DNA from 2 places in the Streptomyces sp. NPDC043726 genome. Region 2 is predicted to be linked to the other one. Evidence: riboswitches for the same ligand, from Rfam matches in the RefSeq annotation. Region 2 holds a riboswitch; the other holds the start of a gene.

Region 1 (7,192 bases), on a different contig from region 2:
CCGAAAGTGACGGGTGTCGACCACGGCGAGCAGAGCGCGCGCCTCGCCCAGGACGCGCCGGTCCGGATCACCGACTGCCTCGACGTGTGCGAGCAGGCGAACGTGATCGTCGCACAGCCCTCCGCCGAGGGCCGTGCCGCCGGCCGATCCCGCGGTCTGAACGCGTCCACCTGACACCGCTGTTCCGGGAGTTGACGTGAATCCACTGCGGCAGGCGCCCGCCCCCGCCGTCGCCGAAGCCCTCGCGGATGTCGCGCGGTTCGGCACCTTCTTCGCGGTCGAACTCGGCGGCCCGGACCAGGGATGGCACCCGGTCGAGGACACGTACGCCCGCGGCGCCGCCGACCTGGTGGCGGCCACGGCTCACCGTTACGACACCCGCGAAGTGCGCGTCGGCGCTTCCATCGTGCAGCTCGGACACGCCGCGCGCCTGTGGTCACCGGTGCTGGCCTGCACCGTCGCGCACGGCATCGTTCCGGACCTGACCGGGCTGCAACGCGCCCACAGCGGACCGGAGTTGCGGATCGCCGTCCCCACCGGCCGGTACGCGGACGGTAGCCCGCGTCTTGCCGAGGCGCTGTACGAGGTGGTCGTCCGCAGGCACCTGGATCGACTGGCCGCAGGACTCCGCGTCAAGGTGGCGCCCCGGCTCCTGGCCGGGAACGCGGCCTCGGCGCTCGTGGAGGCGGCTCGTGCTGTTCTGACGGCCAGGCCGGATCTGCGTGAGCCCCTCACCGACCTCGTGGGCGCCTTGCTGAACACCGGCCGACTCGCGGCCACCGGACACCTCACCGGGCCCAACCTCGGCTTCCGGCGGCGCAGTTGCTGCCTGTATTACCGGGTGCCGTCGGGAGCCAAGTGCGGGGACTGCGCGCTGGCCGGATGACGGAGGAGTGCTCGGCCGGGAAACGAAGAACCCCGCTTCCCGGCCGGGCGATGTCGATGTCAGGTCGTCGGCAGCTCCCCGCGGACCGCTCGGGCCGCCGTCACCAGGTTCTCCAGGGAGGTGCGGGTCTCGGGCCAGCCGCGGGTCTTCAGGCCGCAGTCGGGGTTGACCCACAGCCGTTCGGCCGGGATGGCCTCAAGGCCGATGCGCAGCAGCTCCGCCGCCTCCGCCGCGCTCGGTACGCGCGGCGAGTGGATGTCGTAGACGCCCGGTCCGGCCTCGCGCGGGTAGCCGTGCGCGGCGAGTTCGCGGGCCACCTGCATGTGGGAGCGGGCGGCCTCCAGGCTGATGACGTCCGCGTCGAGATCGTCGATGGCCTGCACGATGTCGCCGAACTCGGCGTAGCACATATGGGTGTGGATCTGCGTGTTCGGCCGCACGCCGGCGGTGGTGAGCCGGAAGGCCTCCGTGGCCCAGGCCAGGTACGCGGCACGGTCGGCGGCGCGCAGCGGCAGTGTCTCGCGCAGGGCGGGCTCGTCGACCTGGATCACCGAAGTACCAGCCGCCTCCAAGTCGTTGACCTCGTCACGCAGGGCCAGGGCGACCTGGCGGGCGGTCTCACCGAGCGGCTGGTCGTCGCGGACGAAGGACCAGGCGAGCATGGTGACCGGACCGGTGAGCATGCCCTTGACCGGGCGGTCCGTGAGCGATTGGGCGTACGTCGTCCAGCGCACCGTCATCGCCTCGGGACGGGAGATGTCGCCGGCGAGGATCGGCGGGCGGACGTAGCGGGTGCCGTAGGACTGGACCCAGCCGTGCTGCGTGACGAGGTAGCCGGTGAGCCGCTCGGCGAAGTACTGGACCATGTCGTTGCGTTCGGCCTCGCCGTGCACGAGGACGTCCAGGCCGGCCTTCTCCTGGAAGGCGACGACCTCCTGGATCTCGGCCCTGACCCGCTCCTCGTAGCCGGCCGTGTCGATCCGGCCCGCCCTCAAGTCGGCGCGCGCCGAACGCAGTTCACCGGTCTGCGGGAACGAGCCGATGGTCGTGGTCGGCAGCAGCGGCAGGCCCAGGTGGGCACGCTGGGCGGCGGCGCGTTCGGCGTACGGCTGGGCGCGGCGCGCGTCGGCCTCGGTGACCGCCCCCGCGCGGGCGCGCACGGCCGGGTCGCGGGTGATCGGCGAACCCGCGCGGGAGGCCAGGTCGGCCCGGTTGGCGGCGAGTTCCGCGGTGATCGTGTCCGTGCCGCGGGTCAGTGCCCTGGTGAGGGTGACGATCTCGGCCGTCTTCTGCCGGGCGAAGGCGAGCCAGCGCCGGATCTGAGGCTCGATGTCCCGTTCCGCGGCCGCGTCCAGGGGCATATGAAGGAGGGAGCAGGAGGCGGCGACGTCGACCCGGTCGGCGAGACCGAGCAGGGTGCCGAGCGTGGACAGGGACTTCGCAAGGTCGTTGATCCAGATGTTGCGGCCGTCGACGACCCCGGCGACCAGCCGCTTGCCGGGCAGTCCGCCGACAGCGGCGAGCGCCTCCAGGTTGGCGGCGGCGGACGCGGTGAAGTCGAGGGCCAGCCCTTCGACCGGGGCCTTCGCCAGGACCGGCAGCGCCTGGCCGAGCCGGTCGAAGTACGAGGCGACCAGCAGCTTCGGCCGGTCGGTGCGGGCGCCCAGGTCACGGTAGGCGCGCTCCAGGGCGTTCAGCTCCGCCGGGGTACGGTCCTGTACGAAAGCGGGCTCGTCGAGCTGGACCCACTCGGCGCCGGCGGCCCGCAGATCGGCCAGGACCTCGGCGTACACCGGCAGCAGCCGGTCGAGCAGGGTGAGGGGTTCGAAGTCCGCGCTCACCCCCGGCGCGGGCTTGGCGAGCAGCAGGTAGGTGACCGGTCCGACCAGGACGGGTCGGGCGGTCAGGCCGAGCGCGAGGGCCTCCTTGAGGTGAGCGACCTGCTGGGCGGAGTGCGCGCTGAAAGTGGTGTCCGGTCCCAGCTCGGGGACCAGGTAGTGGTAGTTGGTGTCGAACCACTTGGTCATTTCCAGCGGCGCGACGTCCTGGGTGCCGCGCGCCATCGCGAAGTAGCCGTCGAGGGCGTCGGACTCGACGGCGGCGCGATGCCGCTCGGGGACGGCGCCGACCATGACGGTGGTGTCGAGTACGTGGTCGTAGTACGAGAAGTCGCCGGTGGGGACTTCGTCGATGCCGGCGTCGGCGAGCCGGCGCCAGGTGGCGGCACGCAGGTCGGCGGCGGTGGCGTGGAGGGCGTCGGCGGTGCCGCGGCCCTTCCAGTAGCCCTCGATCGCCCTCTTCAGTTCCCGGTTGGGGCCCTGGCGGGGGTAGCCGTACACGGTGGCCCGTGCTGCCGCGGCTGCGGACTTCGCTGTCACGGAGATCTCCTTCGCGAGATGAATCCCTGAGATCCCGGGGACGGGACGAGAGCGCGAAGGGGTGACGAACCCGGCGGACAGCGGTCCGCCCGGTGGTACGCCGACCCGCCCTCGAGGTCACCGGGATGTCCGCGCACGGAACGGTCCGCGCGCGGGCAGTTGGCAGGTCTTCGGACTCGCGGGCACGCCCTCCGTCCGGAGGACATCTACTGGCCGTCGCTTCCCAGACCCGGTAGGTCGGGTCCAGTGCGTATGACGGCGGTCGTTCCCACTCACCGCTGCGGGGCAGTCCCGGATTCCCACCGGGTTCCCTCTTACGACGCATCCCGCCTGGCGGACGGGGCGAACCAGCTGCACGGCCAGCGTACGGGGCGATCCGGGGGAGCGGTGGAGCAAGTCCGGTATTCGGACGGGGAGTCGAGTGAGTGGTCCCGTGGTGCCGGGGTGCTCACTCCCGGCCGTACACGTGGAACCCGCGGCCCGTCTTGCGGCCCAGCAGCCCCGCCTCGACCATCCGCTGGAGCAGCGGGGGAGGGGCGTAGAGAGGTTCCTTGAACTCGTCGTAGAGCGATTCGGCGATGGACGCGACGGTGTCGAGCCCGATCAGGTCGGCGAGCTTCAGCGGGCCCATGGGGTGGGCGCAGCCCAGCTCCATGCCGGCGTCGATGTCGGAGGCGGTGGCGAAGCCGGACTCCGTCATGCGGATCGCCGAGAGGAGGTAGGGGATCAGCAGTGCGTTGACGACGAAGCCGGAGCGGTCGCGGGAGTGGACGACCCTCTTGCCGAGGATCTCGGCCGCGAAGCGCTCGACGGCGGTCACGGTCGCGGGCGAGGTGTGCAGCGACGCCACCACCTCGACCAGGGGCAGCACCGGCACGGGGTTGAAGAAGTGCAGCCCCACCACGCGGTCGGCGCGGCTCGTGGTCATGCCGAGGCGCATCACCGGCAAGGAGGAGGTGTTGGTGGCGAGGATCGCCTCCGGGTCCACGACGATCTTGTCGAGGGCGGTGAAGATCTCGGTCTTGGCGTCGGCGTTCTCGATGACGGCCTCGACGACGAGCTGACGGTCCGCCAGGTCCTCCAGGCTGCCGGTGAAGACCAGCCGGGCGAGCGCGTCCCGCGCCGCCGCCGGATCCAGCTTGCCGCGGGCGACTGCACGGTCCAGCGAGGCCGCCACCCGGTCGCGTGCCGCCCGCGCAGCGGTGGCGTCGGCCTCGCAGACCACCGTGTCGAGCCCGGCCCGTGCGCACACCTCGGCGATGCCGGCCCCCATCTGCCCGCCGCCCACGACGCCGACGCGCCGGACAGTCGCGCTCATGACCGCGGCTCCGCGCGCTCGACGAGGTGGCCGGAGTAGGCCTCCGGGGTGAAGAACAGCGGCAGTTCACCGGTGAGGGCGGTGCGCTCGAACAGCTCCCGCGCCTCCTCGACCCGTGCCCACGGCAGCTCGGCGCCGAGGGCGGCGGCCTCCTCGTCGAGCATCCGCAGTACCGCCTCCCGCTCGATCACCCGGTGCCGCAGCCACTGCCAGATCTGCACCCGGGCGATCTCGGCCGTGGCGGCGTCCTCCATCAGCCCGTACAGCGCGACCGCGCCCTGGCCGCGCAGCCAGGCGTCGAAGTAGCGCAACGCCACGGCGACGTTGGTGCGCACTCCCTGCGCCGTGGGCGGACCGCTGATCCGGCGGACGGACAGCAGGTCGGCCGCCGTGACCGCCACGTCGTCACGGGTGCGGTCCATCTGGTGCGGGCGGTCGGTGAGGACCGCGTCGAAGACCTCGCGGCACACCGGCACGAGACCCGGATGGGCCACCCAGGACCCGTCGAAGCCGTCCTCCGCCTCGCGCTCCTTGTCCAGGCGCACCGAGGCGAGCGCCGCCTCGTGGGCGGCCGGGTCCCGGCTCGGCACCTGGGCGGCCATGCCGCCGATGGCGTGGGCGCCGCGCCGGTGGCAGGTGCGGACCAGGAGTTCGGTGTACGCCCGCATGAAGGGCGCGGTCATCGTCACGTTGGCCCGGTCGGGCAGCAGGAAGTCGGTGCGGTGGCCGAAGGTCTTGATCAGGCTGAACAGGTAGTCCCAGCGGCCCGCGTTGAGGCCGGAGCTGTGCTCACGCAGCTCGTGGAGGATCTCCTCCATCTCGAATGCGGCGGTGATCGTCTCGACGAGGACGGTGGCGCGGACGGTGCCGCGGGGGATGCCGAGCAGCTCCTGGGCGGCGACGAAGATGTCGTTCCACAGACGGGCCTCGTAGCGGTTCTCCAGCTTGGGCAGGTAGAAGTACGGACCCTGGCCGGCGTCGATCTGACGCTGCGCGCAGTGGAAGAAGTACAGCCCGAAGTCCACCAGCGCGGCGGGCACCGGTCGGCCGTCGAACTCCAGGTGCTCCTCGTCGAGGTGCCAGCCGCGCGGCCGCACGACGATGGTGGCGAGCCGTTCGCCGAGCCGGTACTCCTTGCCCTCCGGACTGGTGAAGTCGAGTCTGCGCTCGATGGCGTCCAGCAGGGTCAGCTGACCGTCGATGACGTTGTCCCAGGTGGGGGCGGTGGCGTCCTCGAAGTCCGCCATCCACACCTGAGCGCCGGAGTTGAGGGCGTTGACGGCCATGCGGCGCTCGGGCGGTCCGGTGATCTCCACGCGCCGGTCGGTCAGTCCGGGGGCGGGCGGTGCGACGCGCCAGCTCGGGTCGTCGCGGACGGCGGTGGTGACCACGGGGAAGTCGAGCGGAGAACCGCTGGCCAGGCGCAGCACCTGGCGGCGCCGCTCCTTCATCAAATCCTGTCGGCGCGGGCCGAACTCCGCGGCCAGCCGTCCGACGAAGTCCAGGGCGGCGGGGGTGAGGATCTCGTCGTGGCGGTCGCCCGGGGCGGCGAGGACGCGGACGTGGTGGGTGAGTGCGCTGGTGGACATCGGGTTCTCCTGCGGGAGGGGTGGGGAGCGGGGGCGTACGGGGACGGTCGTACGCCCCCGCTGGTCAGGTGTGTCGGCCTAGTGGAACTGCTCCTCCTCGGTGGAACCGGCCAGCGCGGTCGTGGAAGAGGCGGGGTTGACGGCCGTGGACACGAGGTCGAAGTAGCCGGTGCCGACCTCCCGCTGGTGCTTGACGGCGGTGAAGCCCTGCGCCTGCGCGGCGAACTCCCGTTCCTGGAGGTCGACGTAGGCGGTCATGCCGTGCTCGGCGTAGCCGCGGGCCAGGTCGAACATGCCGTGGTTCAGGGAGTGGAAGCCGGCCAGGGTGATGAACTGGAAGCGGTAGCCCATCGCGCCCAGCTCCCGCTGGAACTTGGCGATCTGGTCGTCGTCCAGCGCGGCCTTCCAGTTGAAGGACGGCGAGCAGTTGTAGGCGAGCATCTGGTCGGGGTACTGGGCGTGGATGGCCTCGGCGAACTCGCGTGCCTGGGCGAGGTCCGGGGTGCCGGTCTCGACCCAGATGAGGTCGGCGTAGGGCGCGTAGGCCAGGCCGCGGGCGATGACGGGGGCCATGCCGTTGCGGACCCGGTAGAAGCCCTCCGCGGTGCGCTCGCCGGTGACGAACTCGGCGTCACGCTCGTCGACGTCGGAGGTCAGCAGGTTGGCCGCCAGCGCGTCGGTGCGGGCGATGATGACGGTGGGCACATCGGCGATGTCGGCGGCGAGGCGGGCCGCGTTGAGGGTGCGGATGTGCTGGGAGGTGGGCACGAGCACCTTGCCGCCGAGGTGGCCGCACTTCTTCTCGGAGGCGAGCTGGTCCTCGTAGTGGATGCCCGCCGCGCCGGCCGCGATCATCCCCTTGGTCAGCTCGAAGGCGTTGAGCGGGCCACCGAAGCCGGCCTCCGCGTCGGCGACGATCGGCGCGAGCCAGTCCACGGAGCCGTCGCCCTCGCTGGTGGCGATCTGGTCGGCGCGCAGCAGCGCGTTGTTGATCCGGCGGACCACCTGGGGCACGGAGTTG
Region 2 (7,192 bases):
GAACCACGCCGGCAGCGGGCCGAGTTCGCCGGGGATGTCGACGTCGGCGTGTTCGAGGCCGAGGGCGGAGCGGGGGTCGCCGATGTGGACGTTGGGGGTGAGCCAGACGCGGTCGCCGCGGCCGAGGGTGCCGTGGGTGACGCGTTCGAGGCGGCGCACCACGGTGTCGGCGGTGTGGGTCGCGGTGTCGAGTACGGGGCCCACGACGGCGTGCGATCCGTCGCCGCCGAGGCCGTAGACGCCGGGGCGGAGGGAGGCCAGGTCGCGGGTGAGGGTGATCTGGCCGGCCGCCGTGCCGTGCACCGTGAGCCGGGGTTCGGTGGGCAGGGGCCTGCCGGGGGGCGCCTTGAGCGCGGCGTCGCTGGCGAGTCGGCCGGCGGCCACGCTTGCCGCGCCGGCGGCCAGGGCCATGGTGACGGCAGCGGCCGTCGCTTTGACAGTGCGCACGGGTCCAGTGTCCTGGCGGACCCGGTTGGGGGCCAGTGGGAGGCAGGGTGGGGGTGACGGTGCGCGAGGGTCGGGTGCGGGGTGGCGGGGGTGGGAGGGGGTGCTGAGGGTGCGGGTGCGGGTGCGGATGCGGATGCGGTGGGGTGGGGTGCGGGTTCGCTGGAGTGCGGGTCGGGTGGGTTCGCTCGCCCGCGCTTGCGGGGTGCCGCTGCGCCCACCCGTGCCGCCCCAGCGGCACGACTGCCCGCAGCTACGTCGGCCGAGACTGCGGGGAATGCGGGGACTGCGGAGACTGCGGAGACTGCGGGGGCTGTGTCTGCTGGCCGTATCCCCGGAGTTTCTCGCTCACCTCGTTCAGCTGGGGGCGGGTCAGGAGGGTTGGGGTGAGGCCCGGTACTGCGGATGCCGTCAGCCAGACCCTGCACATCCACTCCAGTTGGGCTGTGCGGTCGTAGGCCTGGGCCAGGGTCGTGCCGTAGGCCGTCGTGCCGTGGTTCTGGAGGAGGCAGGCGGTGCGGTCGGCAAGGGCGCGGAGCATGTTCTCGGCCAACTCCTCGGTGCCGTACGTCGCATACGGGGCAACCCGGACGGGGCCGCCGAGGTCGGCGGTGATGTAGTGGATCGCGGGGACCTCCTCGACGAGGGTCGAGACGGCCGTGGCGTACACGGCGTGGGTGTGCACGACGGCTCGGGCGCCGGTCGCGCCGTAGACCGCGAGATGCATGGGCAACTCGCTGGTCGGGCGCAGTCGGCCGAGCACCTGGCGGCCCGAGAGGTCGACGCCCGTGACGTCCTCCGGTCCGAGCCGGTCGTACGGCACGCCCGACGGCGTGACCAGGAACGTGTCCCCGACGCGCACCGAGACATTGCCGGAGGTGCCCACGACCAGCCCCTCGGTCACGGTCCGGCGGGCCGTCGCGACGAGTTCCGCCCAGGCGCGCTCCTCCTCGGGAAGCGCAGCCTCCCGCCACGACTCCCCCACTCCCTGTGCGCCCTCCCGCGTTTCCCCTCCGACCCGCTGCTTCCCTCGCTGCTCAGCCATGCCGCGATCCTGCCAGCCGGGGCCCCGGACGGCGGGCGGGCCGGGGCACTCTAGGCCGGAAGTCAGGCCTCCGGAAGGACGCATATCCGGATACTTCACCCTCTCCCGGTGCTTGGCCGGAGATCGACCGGCAATCACCGACCTTCCAGTAATCTCTGGCTGATTTGTCGTGCACGTCGCCATTCCGGGGGGAAACATGGCCCGTGATCGCAAACCGTCCCGCCACCGCGCCCGCGTACTCGCGGCGTCCGTGGCGGCGCTGACCATCGGGGGAACCGCGCTGGCCGAGTCCCCGGCCGCGGCGGCGAGCCGGCCCAAGGGACACGACGTCTCGTCCCACCAGAAGAACGTCGACTGGCCGCGCGCCAAGACGAAGGGCGCCAAGTTCGTCTACGTCAAGGCGACCGAATCGCACACCTACCGCAATCCGTACTTCAACCAGCAGTACAACGGCTCCCGGAACGCCGGCCTGATCCGCGGGGCGTACCACTTCGCGCTGCCGAACAAGTCGCCCGGGAAGACCCAGGCCGCGCACTTCGTGCGCAACGGCGGCGGCTGGACGGCGGACGGCTGGACGCTGCCGCCCGCGCTGGACATCGAGTACAACCCCTACGACAAGGACCGCAAGTGCTACGGCCTGACCAGGTCGAAGATGGTCGGCTGGATCACCTCGTTCAGCAACGAGGTGCACCGGCTGACCGGACGCCGCCCGGTGATCTACACGACCGCGCACTGGTGGAACACCTGCACCGGCAGCAGCCGGGCCTTCGCCTCGCATCACGCGCTGTGGGTGGCCCGCTACAACTCCTCGAGCGCGGGGACACTGCCGGCCGGCTGGTCGAGGTGGACCTTCTGGCAGTACGACAACGGCGGCAGCCTGCCGGGTGACCAGAATCTCTTCAACGGGTCTCTGAACCAGCTCCGGAAGTTCGCCCGGGGCTCCTAGTCCTTGGGGCGCCTGGACCGTGCGAGGCCGCGCGATATGCCCAGAAGATCGAGACCAGCCTCCGGACACCGTGCGGCCCGCCCGTGTTCACCTTCCGTTCATTCAGGTTACCTACGTTCGCCTGGCCAATGACCTCGAACGATTGCCTGGGTAAATGGAAAACTTCTCGCTGATCCTCGCGATTGTGGTGGTAACCGCACTCGCGTTCGATTTCACGAACGGTTTTCATGACACCGCCAACGCGATGGCCACCACCATCTCGACCGGCGCGCTCAAGCCCAAGGTCGCGGTGGCCATGTCCGCCGTACTGAACCTTGTAGGCGCCTTCCTCTCCGTGGAGGTCGCCAACACGATCTCCAAGGGTCTCGTCGACGAGACCGGCATACGTCCCGAGGTCATATTCGCCGCCCTGGTGGGCGCGATCCTCTGGAACCTGCTCACCTGGCTGGTGGGCCTGCCCTCCAGCTCCTCGCACGCCCTCATGGGCGGTCTGATCGGCGCGACCATCGCCTCGGCGGGCGTGGGCGCGGTCCACGGCGACGTCCTCGTCACCAAGGTGCTGATCCCGGCCGTCGCCGCCCCGCTGGTCGCGGGCATCGCGGCGCTGCTCGCGACGAAGCTGATGTACTCCCTGGGCAAGAAGGCCGAGGGCAGCAAGTCCTCCGAGAAGGGCTACCGCGCCGGGCAGATCGCCTCGGCCGGCCTGGTCTCGCTGGCCCACGGCACCAACGACGCGCAGAAGACCATGGGCATCATCACCCTCGCCCTGGTCGCCGGCGGCACCCTCGCCCCCGACTCCGACCCGCCGATGTGGGTCATCCTCTCCGCGGGCATCGCCATCGCGCTCGGCACCTACCTGGGCGGCTGGCGGATCATCCGCACGATGGGCAAGGGCCTGACCGACCTCCAGCCGCAGCAGGGCTTCGCCGCGCAGACCAGCGCCGCGACGGTCATCCTGGCCTCCTCCCACCTCGGCTTCTCGCTCTCCACCACGCACTCCGTCTCCGGCTCGGTGATGGGCGCGGGGCTGGGCCGCAAGGGCGGCGTGGTGCGCTGGTCGACGGCGACGCGGATGTTCGTCGCGTGGGGCCTGACGCTGCCGGCGGCGGCGCTGGTCGCCGCGGTCGCCGAGTGGGTCACCGGCTTCGGCAGCTGGGGCACCGGCCTCGTGGCGGTCTTCCTGGTCGCCTCCAGCGCGGCGATCTGGAAGATCTCGCGTCGTGAGGTCGTCGACCACACGAACGTCAACGAGACCGCCGAGGAGCCGGCCGGCGTCGTCACGACGGCCATGGCCGCGGTCACCCCGCCCCCGGCGGGCACGGTGACCGAAGACCTCACGGCGACGATCCCGGCCCCGGCCGGCGAACCGGCCCCGTCGCAGGCCACCGTCTGACCCGCCCACCCGGCTCTCTGAAGGAATCAGCATCATGAAGATCGACTGGGCGGCCCTCGGCTCCGTCTTCGGCGTCAGCCTCGTGGTCACCGTGGCCCTCGTGGCCCTCTTCACCCTCGGCATCACCGGCCTCGCCCGCCGCGAACGAGCGGCGGAGCAGGGCGGCACCGCGACGGTCGCGCTCACGGGTGCGTACGCCTGCTTCGCGGCCTGCGCCGCGGCCGTGGGCTACGGCATCTACCTGATCGTGGCCTGACGGCTCCCCGCCAAGACACCCAGACGCGCGCTCTGTCCGATCGCCCCTGCCGGGCGACGGGCGGGGCGCGTTGTCGTATGCGGGCGGGTGGGTCTTCCCGACGCCCCGGGCGGCGCTGTTCCCACCCCGTCCCACGGGGCCCGATGTGGGCCTCAGCACACTCTTCCCTCGCAGGTCAACAGCGAGTTGACGGCCGTTCCGGGGCCGTGGTGGACTGCCGGAGCCAATTACGGCGGCAGGAGAGGAAGCCGGTGCGAGTCCGGCGCGGTCCCGCCACTGTCACCGGGGTAGGTAGCCCCGGGAGCCAGGAACTCTCACCGCCGGTCTAGTCGAACCAGGGCGTGGACACCCTGAGTGAGGACATGTCGCGATGCTCGCCTGCCTGTTGACACCCAGCGCCAGACCCCTTTCCGACTCCGCGACCGGCTGAGCCGATGCGGGCCGATCGCGTCTTCGCGTACGGCGCCGCCGCCGGCCTCCTGGGTGACCTGCTCCTCGGCGATCCGCGCCGTGGGCATCCGGTCGCCGCGTTCGGACGGGCCGCGGGTGCCGTGGAGCGGGTGCTGTGGCGGGACGACCGGGGGCGGGGCGCGTTGCACACCGCCGTGTGCGCCGGTGGCGCCGTCGCCGTCGGCGCTCTCACCTCTCGTGCGGTACGACACTCCCCCGCCGCGTCCGTCGTCCTCACCGGCCTCGCCACCTGGGCAGTCGTCGGGGGGACTTCGCTCGCCCGTGAGGCCCGGAGCATCGGGCGCGCGCTCGAAGCACGGGACGTGGAGGCCGCGCGGGCACGGCTGCCGCATCTGTGCGGGCGCGATCCGCAGGCGCTCGACGCCGACGGGATCGCCCGGGCCGTCGTGGAGTCCGTCGCCGAGAACACCTCCGACGCCGTGGTCGGCGCGCTGGTGTGGGGCGCGCTCGGCGGGGTGCCGGGACTCTTCGGGTTCCGGGCCGTGAACACCCTCGACGCCATGGTCGGCCACAAGTCGCCCCGCTACCGGCGCTACGGGTGGGCTTCGGCCCGCCTCGACGACGTCGCCGGGTGGCCGGGGGCGCGGCTGACCGCCGTACTCGCCGCCGTCGCCGGGGGGAATCCCCAGGGTGCGGTACGCGCCTGGCGCGCCGACGCCGAGAAGCACCCGAGCCCCAACGCCGGGCCCGTGGAGGCCTCGTTCGCGGGGGCGCTGGGCGTCCGGCTCGGCGGGACTCTGTCGTACGGCGGACGCGTCGAACATCGACCGGTACTCAACGGGGAGGGGCGGGCAGTGGAAGTCGGGGACATCGAACGGGCCGTACGGCTGTCGCGGCGGGTCGGCTGGCTGGCGCTCGGCGTCAGCGTCGTCGCGCGCCGGGTCGTGAAGGGGCGTACGTCATGACGGGCGGTGGGCTGCTCGTCGCCGGGACCACCTCCGATGCCGGGAAGAGCGTCGTCACCGCCGGTATCTGCCGGTGGCTGGTGCGGCAGGGGGTCAAGGTGGCTCCCTTCAAGGCGCAGAACATGTCGCTCAACTCCTTCGTCACCCGCGAGGGCGCCGAGATCGGGCGGGCCCAGGCCATGCAGGCCCAGGCCTGCCGCGTCGAGCCGACCGCGCTGATGAACCCGGTGCTGCTCAAGCCCGGTGGTGAGCAGAGCAGCCAGGTGGTGCTCATGGGCAAGCCGGTGGGCGAGTTGAGCGCGCGCGGGTACCACGGGGGGCGGCAGCAGCAGCTCCTCGGGACGGTGCTCGACTGTCTGGCCGAACTGCGGGGCACGTATGACGCGGTGATCTGTGAGGGGGCCGGTTCGCCCGCCGAGATCAATCTGCGGCGGACCGACATCGTGAACATGGGGATCGCCCGGAACGCCGGGCTGCCCGTGGTCGTGGTCGGCGACATCGACCGCGGGGGTGTCTTCGCCTCCTTCTTCGGCACGGTCGCGCTGCTCTCGCCCGAGGACCAGCGGCTCGTCGCCGGGTTCCTCGTCAACAAGTTCCGCGGTGACGTCTCGCTGCTGGAGCCGGGCCTGGACATGCTGCACGGCCTCACCGGGCGGCGGACCTACGGCGTCCTGCCCTTCCGGCACGGGCTCGGCATCGACGAGGAGGACGGCCTGCGGGTGTCGCTGCGGGGAGCCGTCCGGGAGTCCCAGGTCTCCTCCCCCGTCGGCGAGGACGTGCTGCGCGTCGCCGTCTGTGCCGTGCCGCTCATGTCCAACTTCACCGACGTCGACGCCCTCGCCGCCGAGCCGGGTGTCGTCGTGCGGTTCGTGGACCGGCCGGAGGAACTGGCCGACGCGGATCTCGTCGTCGTCCCCGGGACCCGGGGCACGGTCCGCGCGCTGGAGTGGCTGCGGGAGCGGGGGCTCGCGGAGGCGATCGTGCGACGAGCCGCCGAGGAGCGGCCCGTCCTCGGCGTCTGCGGTGGCTTCCAACTCCTCGGCGAGCACATCGAGGACGACGTCGAGAGCCGTCGCGGTCATGTCCCCGGACTCGGGATCCTGCCCGTCCGCGTGCGGTTCGCGCGCGAGAAGACCCTCACCCGGCCCGTCGGCGAGGCCCTCGGCGAGCGGGTCGAGGGGTACGAGATCCACCACGGGGTCGCCTCCGTGCACGGCGGTGAACCCTTCCTGGACGGCTGCCGGGTCGGGCAGACCTGGGGCACCCACTGGCACGGCTCACTGGAGTCGGACGGTTTCCGCCGTGCCTTCCTGCGCGAGGTGGCGGCCGCCGCGGGCCGCCGTTTCGTGCCGGCCGCCGACACCTCGTTCGCCGCGCTGCGCGAGGAGCAGCTCGATGTGCTCGGCGATCTGATCGAACAGCACGCGGACACCGACGCGCTCCGGCGGCTCATCGAGTCGGGCGCGCCGCAAGGACTGCCTTTCATTCCACCGGGAGCGCCCGCATGAGCACAGTGTTGTTGTTGTCGACCGCCGACACGGATCTGCTGGCGGCCAGGGCGGCGTCCGGTGCCTCCTACCGGATCGGCAATCCGACCCGGGTGGACGTCGCGGAGGAGCTCCCCGGCCTCCTCGATGGCGCGGACATCGCCGTCGTACGGCTGCTCGGCGGCAAGCGCGCCTGGGAGGACGGGCTCGCCACGCTGAAGGCCTCCGGCATCCCGACCGTGCTG

The links. A riboswitch is a leader RNA that binds a small molecule or an ion and turns the genes downstream of it on or off. The one in region 2 is predicted to bind cobalamin.
Region 1: it holds a riboswitch for cobalamin, as region 2 does, so the genes downstream of both, metE (5-methyltetrahydropteroyltriglutamate--homocysteine S-methyltransferase) here and AC068Z_RS37525 (cobalamin biosynthesis protein) in region 2, are expected to answer to the same signal.

What each region holds. Positions count from the first base shown of each region.
Region 1 is NZ_JBWKCI010000015.1:37,801-44,992, forward strand. Features, by position in the region: partial or broken gene AC068Z_RS34850 ((2Fe-2S) ferredoxin domain-containing protein) at 1-144, shown strand, start outside; gene AC068Z_RS34855 ((2Fe-2S)-binding protein) at 197-886, shown strand; gene metE (5-methyltetrahydropteroyltriglutamate--homocysteine S-methyltransferase) at 946-3,264, opposite strand; cobalamin riboswitch at 3,409-3,631, opposite strand; gene AC068Z_RS34865 (3-hydroxybutyryl-CoA dehydrogenase) at 3,713-4,582, opposite strand; gene aceB (malate synthase A) at 4,579-6,171, opposite strand; gene aceA (isocitrate lyase) at 6,250-7,192, opposite strand, start outside.
Region 2 is NZ_JBWKCI010000018.1:60,653-67,844, forward strand. Features, by position in the region: gene AC068Z_RS37500 (alpha/beta hydrolase family protein) at 1-447, opposite strand, end outside; gene AC068Z_RS37505 (class II aldolase/adducin family protein) at 698-1,489, opposite strand; gene AC068Z_RS37510 (lysozyme) at 1,686-2,435, shown strand; gene AC068Z_RS37515 (inorganic phosphate transporter) at 2,590-3,828, shown strand; gene AC068Z_RS37520 (hypothetical protein) at 3,863-4,084, shown strand; cobalamin riboswitch at 4,278-4,417, shown strand; gene AC068Z_RS37525 (cobalamin biosynthesis protein) at 4,519-5,460, shown strand; gene AC068Z_RS37530 (cobyric acid synthase) at 5,457-6,968, shown strand; gene cobN (cobaltochelatase subunit CobN) at 6,965-7,192, shown strand, end outside.